Verrucomicrobium spinosum DSM 4136 = JCM 18804: one gene and its partner. Each later gene encodes a partner of the first gene's protein in a complex. Links are inferred from orthologs where the notes say so. Each region holds a gene or a part of one and is shown in the gene's direction. Other genes may lie near its edges.

Region 1 (3,239 bases):
GGGGAGACACAAGACTGGAAGACTCCAGACACAAGACTTGAGCGTCGCCTGGGATGACCGCGCCTTCGCTGGCGACAAGTTGATCCCCGAAGGGGATTTTTAGCACAGCCCAGTGGTTGGACGAGCCTCAAGCGAGTCAACCCTGGGTACCTCCGAGGAGGAGGATCAGGTGGGAAGGCCAGTAGCATCCGCTTTCTCCCCACCGCCATCAACACCTCCATGTCGCACGAATGCCCCTCCAACCAAACCCCTGGGAACGGTCAACCCCCAAAAACTTCACCCAGCATTTGACAGCCTTTCCTAGCTGGGTATCCTCCCTGCCCCACTCTACCCAACCAGCAATCGTATGCCCACCGTTGATATCATTTTGAAGGAGAAAATCGCCAATCTCGGTGCCGAGGGCGACGTTGTGAAAGTGAAAGGCGGATTCGCCCGCAACTTCCTGATCCCGCAGGGCAAGGCCTATGCTGCCAACAAGGGCAACCTCCGCCAGTTGGACTCCCTCAAGAAGGTCCGCGCGGAGCGTGAGGCCAAAGAGATCGAAGAAGCTGAGAAGATCTCCACCAAGCTCAAGCGCCTGAAGCTCAAGCTCACGCTTGCAACCGGCCAGGCTGGCAAGGCTTTCGGCTCCATCACCACCATCGACATCCAGAAGGCCGTTGCCGAGAGCGCTGCCAAAGTGGAACTCGACCGTCACCAGATTGAGCTCGAGAAGCCCATCAAGAGCACCGGCACCTTCGAAGTGCCCGTCAAGCTTCACGCTCAAGTCAACTGCTTCCTCAAGATCACCGTCACCGCTGCTGACGGCACTGAAGTCGAAGCTGAAGAGACTGAGGAATAAGCGAGGGCTTTTCCAGCTGCCTCCGTTTACCTGCTGTTTTTTGGACCCCGCACAGATATCTGTGCGGGGTCTCTTTTTCTCTGTGTTGTTCACATAAATTCACAGCGTTTCCTTCTCGCTCGTCCATTGATTTTCGATTAGCATCGTCCCCGCCCCATGCCAGAGCCCGCCTCCAACGTCACCCCGTTTGACCCGGCAGCCGCCAATGCCCCGGCGCTGCAAAAAGGAGGCCAAGGCAAAAAGAAGGGAGAGGTTGATCCCCTAAGTGACATCAACCGCGCCATGCCCTTCAGCGATGACGCGGAGAAAGGCGTGCTCTCCTGCTTCCTGCAGAACCCGACGGACCTCATCAACGATGCGCTGACGACCCTCCCGGTCGAAGCCTTCTACCACCCTGCCAACCGCCTCATCTATGAGGTGCTGCGAGAGTTCAACAACGACGGTCGCCCGATCGACCTCGTCTCCCTGTCGCACTACCTGATCGACAAGGGCCTCATCGACAAGATCGGCGGGCCCGCCACTCTCGCGGATCTTTACTCCTTCGTCCCCACCCCGGCGCACTACGAGTACTACAAAGGCATCCTGCACGACAAGCACCTGCTGCGTCGTATCATCAGCGCCTGCACGGAGAGCATTCAAAACGCCTACGAGTACCAGGAGGACGTCCCCCTCTTGCTCGACCGCGTGGAGCAGCGCATGCTGAGCGTCCGTGAGGACACAGAGTCGCGCGATACCATCAAGCCCCTGCGTCAGCACATCATGGAGGCCGTGGATACCATTGAGCACCTCCTGCTCAACCCCGGCCAGATGAACGGCCTCTCCACCGGCTACCGGAAGCTCGACCAGCTCAGCACCGGCTTGCAAGGCGGGGAGCTTTTCGTCATCGCCGCCCGTCCCTCCATGGGCAAGACCTCATTCTGCATGAACATCGTCGAGTATGTGGCGGTGGAACTGCAGCGCCCCGTGGCCTTCTTCAGCCTGGAAATGAGCGCCTCCGTGCTGGTCCAGCGCCTCATTGCCGGCCGCGCCGGCGTGAACATGAGCAAGCTCAAGAGCGGCCTGCTCAACCGTGAGCAGATGCGCGCCGTCACCACCGCGTGTGGCCAGCTTCAAAAGTCAGAGATCTTCATCGATGAAACACCCGGCCTGGACATCATGGAGTTCCGCGCCAAGGCCCGCCGCTTGAAGAAGCAGCACAACATCGGCCTGATCACCATCGACTACCTCCAGCTCATGACCTCCGGGTCCAAGCGAGCCAAGGAGAACCGGCAGATTGAAATCGCAGAAATCTCCGCCGGCCTCAAAGGCGTGGCCAAGGAACTGGACCTGCCCATCATCGTGCTCGCCCAGCTCAACCGGGCCGTGGAGCAGCGCAAAGGCGGCCGCCCCATGTTGAGCGACCTTCGTGAATCCGGCTCCATCGAGCAGGACGCCGACATGGTCGGCCTCCTCACCCGTGACGATTACGCCGGCAGCAAGACCGAAGTCGGCACCGAGGAGGAAGAAGAAGCCAAAAAAGGCAAAGCCGTCCTCATCATGGCCAAAAACCGTAACGGCCCCACCGATGACGTCCCGCTGAGGTTCATCGCGGAGTACATGAAATTCCTCGAACGCGAGCCCGATCCGGATGAGGGGCAGTAGTCCGGTGCGTCAGTAGTCCGGTGCGTCAGTGGGCAGTGCGTCAGTGGGCAGTGCGTCAGTGGTCAAGGTGTTGGGGCTGGATGATAGTGGGGACGTGGCGTCAGCTTGCGGGAGTTGGTGGTTCAGCCTCCTTCACTACCGCTGCACCGTAGCACCTCCCTCTCTGCTGACCGAGGAAACAACGGCGGCATGTAATGGGGCAGTGCGTCAGATTGGGGCGGCTTGGGAGTGGCGGGGGTATGGCGGATGTGTTTCGAGGTCTCCAGCAGGGCGGTGTGGGTCCCCCTCTCGTCGGCTGAGGTCCGCGCCGGGGTTGGAGTACCGCTTTCAAGCGGAATCACCCCTCACACGTCCCATGACGTCCGCCCCCATCCAGCCGGGAGATCGAGTCTCACCGCGAGCACCTCAACAACTCTGCGACTCCTGATTCGATCACGTATACTCCAACCCTGCTGCGGAGCCGGGGCAGTGATTTGATCGGGCCGGTTGGGGCGTGAACGCTGGCGGCAGCGTAGCGCAGATTGCCAATCTGCTGTGCCGCCGATTGGCAATCGGCAATCGGCATTCGGCGCTGGAGGGGTTGGCCGTCATCCAGCCTGGAAGCGCCGTCAGGGGACGATTGTCACGGACCGGCACCGGAATCCCCTCACTCCCTTTGCTGGCACCCCGCCCTCTGATTTGCCATCGCATCCCGCTTGCAAGATCTTGTGACTACGGCGTCACTGTGGCAGACCGAGGGCCCATCCCCTCCCCCGCG
Region 2 (3,199 bases), 620 kb from region 1 along the record:
GGTTGCTCACCCTGCACACGCTGTCGCTCATTTTTCGGGTCGTGTCCCGACGTCGGCCTCAATGGATCCCCAGCTTCGCCAAGGACAGTGCCATGGGGGTGGATACGGTGTTTAAATGAGAGGGGAAAGGGACGAGGGAGAAGGGATAAGGGGGAGTGGCAAATTGCAGTTTTTTGGGTAGGGTGGGCGGATGTCGCTCTCGGATGCTGAAGTACGCAGTGAAATGGCCGCCATTTATGCGGCTGTCGAGGCGCGTCCCCTGGAGAGGCAGTGCAGCATGCTCACGGAGTGTTGCCAGTTTCACCTCACAGGCCGGACCCCCATGCTCACGTTGGGGGAGGCCCGGTATGCGGCGATCGGCGTGCGGGCCAGTGGCCGGAAGAAGCTGCCTGTGCGTCCCAATGGGGACGGAGCCTGCCCGCTGCTGGGGCAGAATGGCCGCTGCATGATCTACCAGCACCGCCCGTTCGGCTGCCGCACTCATTTTTGCCCAGCTGCGGGTGGCCCCTATCCGCGGAAGCATCTGGCGGATCTCATTCAGCGCCTGGAGGTGTTGGATGAAAAACTCGGCGGTGACGGCCCGCGCCCAATCCAAGGAGCGGTGGAGGATGCCTTGGAAGACGGTGACGGAGCACGAGGTCAGCAGGTAGGGAGAGGGAAGAACAAGCGTGGCAAGCGGTAGGCAGGGTGGCGATTTTCTTGGGAGACTTTTTGTGACAACTTGCTGACGGAGTTTGTATCGTCGAAGCTGACACTTGGCGTATGGCTCGAATCCCGGAAGAAACGCTTCAACAAGTGCTCGCGGCCACGGACATCGTGGATCTCGTGGGGCGCTACGTGAAGCTGCGCCGGGTGGGGACAAACTGGCGGGGCCTCTGCCCGTTCCATGGAGAAAAAACCCCCTCGTTCTACGTGAATCCCGCGCGTGGCTCCTACCATTGCTTCGGCTGCGGGGTTGGGGGCACCGCCATCCGTTTTGTCATGGAGCATGATGGTCTCCAGTTCATGGACGCGGTGAAGCGTCTGGCAGACTCAGCCGGCATTCGCATCCAAGAAGAGGTGTGGGACGCCAATGCGGAGCGCACGGCCAAGATCCGCAACGGGTTGGTCAAACTGCATCGGGACATTTCTGCCTGGTTTCACCTGCTGCTGATGAAAGGGCAGGTGGCAGAGGAGGCCCGGGCCTATCTCAAGTCCCGTGGCATCAATGCGGCGACCGCCAAATCTTGGGAAATGGGCTACGCTCCCGCCTCGACGCCCATGCTCATGAAGTGGGCGGAGGAGCACAAGTACACGGAGAATCTGCTGGTGGCTGGAGGTATTCTGGCCCGGGGTGATGAGGATTCTGGTCGGGGAGGGCAAATCTATGCGCGTTTCCGACATCGGTTGATGTTCCCCATCCGCAACGACTACGGAGAGGTCATCGCCTTCAGCGGGCGGCTGCTGGATTCCAACGCCAAAGCTGCGAAATACCTGAACTCTCCGGAGACCATGCTCTTTAACAAGAGCAAGGTCCTCTTCGGCCTGGACAAGTCCAAGCGCGCCATCATCAAGGCGAACCGTGCAGTGGTATGTGAAGGCCAGATCGACATGATCATGGCGTTCGAGAGTGGGTTCGAGAATGTGGTCGCCCCGCTGGGGACGGCGTTCACGGAGTTTCACGCCCGGATGCTGAAGCGACATGCAGAGGAGGTGGTGCTTTGTTTTGACTCTGACAATGCCGGGTACAAGGCGGCCGAGCGCGCCTTCCACATCCTGGCACCCACTGGGCTGGTGGTGAAAGTGGCACCTCTCCCGCAGGGGGAGGATCCAGATTCGCTGATCCGGAAGGAGGGGCCTCAGGCGTTTCAGGCCAAGCTGGATGACGCCCGGGATTTCTTCGATCACATGATCGACTATGCGTCTTCCACCCGCAACATGGCGGAGACTCGGGAGAAAACGCGGTTTGCGGGGGACATGGCCACCATGATCCAGCTGCTGGACAACAACATTGCCCGGGACGCGGCCATTCAAAAGGTCTGCGTACGCCTCAATATCCTGGAGTCCGATTTCCGCAAGCAGGTGGCCCGGCTTGCCAAATCCATCGCCAATCAGCAGCAAAAGGCCGCGGCAGGCAAAAATGGTGGAAACGGGGCTTCGGGGTCAGGTGCATCTGGTGCCACAGACCGGCCAGAAGAGGCGGAACTGCCGCCTCCTCATCCCCATGCCCGGCAGATGATTCGTCTGGCGGTGACTTCTGCAGAGGTGCTGGCGCTCATTCGCACGCATGCTCAGCTGGATGCTCTGGCAGCAGTGCCGGGCTGTGAACTGCTGGAACTGGTGTTCAAATCCCAGTCTGACCTCTCCACCTCGGGAGGCTTGAGCGCCTTTCTGACCACTTTGACCCCGGCAGAGGAGCGCGCTTTCAGCCGTGTGGTGGCAGAGCCTCCCCAGCGGGTTTCCATCGAGACGGCACTCCAGACGCTGCAGCACATCGAATTCCAGGGGCTGGAGAACCTCTATCAAAATGTGACCACCAGACTCCGTCAGCCAGGGCTGGCGAAGGATGAAGTCATCCTGCTCCAACAAGAGGTGATACGGTTGAAGGGGGAAATCGGCGTCCGGCGCGCTCAGCTTCCCAGCAAACAAGATTACTGAGTGAATGGGGCTGATGAATTTTAGATTTGCATGACCCGCCAATTTTCAAAAATCCCACCACCCAGACGGAAAGAGTGATTTTCGGGCAAAAATGAACTGTTTCGCTCCTGAGATGGCTAAAGGCTTTCCTCAACTGTACAAAGAGTTCTTGACCGTAGCTCTAGGCTCCAGAAGATTCTTCCGCTTCCGGCTTCATGAGTGCATCTGCAAACCCCCAGCATACGGATTTGAACGAGGGTGCAACATCGGTTCCACCGACCCCGCATCGCCGTCGTCGTGGTCGTCCTCGTAAACATCCTTTGCCGGATGGTTCGACGCCCCCACCTCCGGCCCCCGTTCAGGTCAATGGCAAGCGTCGTCGTGGACGTCCACCCAAGTCGTCGCGCGCGTCTGAACCGCCGCCGCCCCAGCACGATGACATCAATGCCCCGGAGATTCAGGAGAAACTCCGCTTCCTGATTCGTCTGGCCAAGGAGCAGGACTACCTGACCTTCGACGATTTTAACGAGAGCCTGCCCAATGGCTTCGTCACCCCTGAGTTGATGGATGAGATCCTCATCCG

What was found.
Region 2: the proteins of dnaB (region 1) and dnaG are in contact, whole or in part, in a crystal structure (PDB 2R6A), measured with the Geobacillus stearothermophilus proteins. The link is inferred for Verrucomicrobium spinosum DSM 4136 = JCM 18804 from one-to-one orthologs. Residues at the interface, in WP_033016901.1 of Geobacillus stearothermophilus: Ser13, Glu15, Ala16, Gln18, Glu91, Leu92, Asp94, Ala95, Val96, Pro97, Thr98, Ala99, Ala100, Asn101, Tyr104, Tyr105, Ile108; in WP_049624496.1 of Geobacillus stearothermophilus: Lys456, Leu457, Leu458, Pro459, Ala460, Asn463, Ala464, Leu467, Leu535, Leu536, Ile537, Ala538, Gln544, Glu545, Asp548, Tyr549, His552.

What each region holds. Positions count from the first base shown.
Region 1 is NZ_ABIZ01000001.1:5,201,988-5,205,226, forward strand. Bases 317-3,239 are described here. They hold dnaB (replicative DNA helicase), read left to right. Parts: upstream 317-997; coding sequence 998-2,482; downstream 2,483-3,239. Other genes in these bases: rplI (50S ribosomal protein L9), read left to right, coding at 347-841. UniProt on the Escherichia coli protein: The main replicative DNA helicase, it participates in initiation and elongation during chromosome replication. Travels ahead of the DNA replisome, separating dsDNA into templates for DNA synthesis.
Region 2 is NZ_ABIZ01000001.1:5,820,051-5,823,249, reverse strand. What follows is about bases 317-3,199. They hold dnaG (DNA primase), read left to right. Parts: upstream 317-762; coding sequence 763-2,637; downstream 2,638-3,199. Other genes in these bases: rpoD (RNA polymerase sigma factor RpoD), read left to right, coding at 2,832-3,199; VSP_RS23575 (zinc/iron-chelating domain-containing protein), read left to right, coding at 317-682. Also shown: VSP_RS23580 (hypothetical protein), read left to right, coding at 1-119; more of VSP_RS23575, read left to right, coding at 191-316. UniProt on the Escherichia coli protein: RNA polymerase that catalyzes the synthesis of short RNA molecules used as primers for DNA polymerase during DNA replication.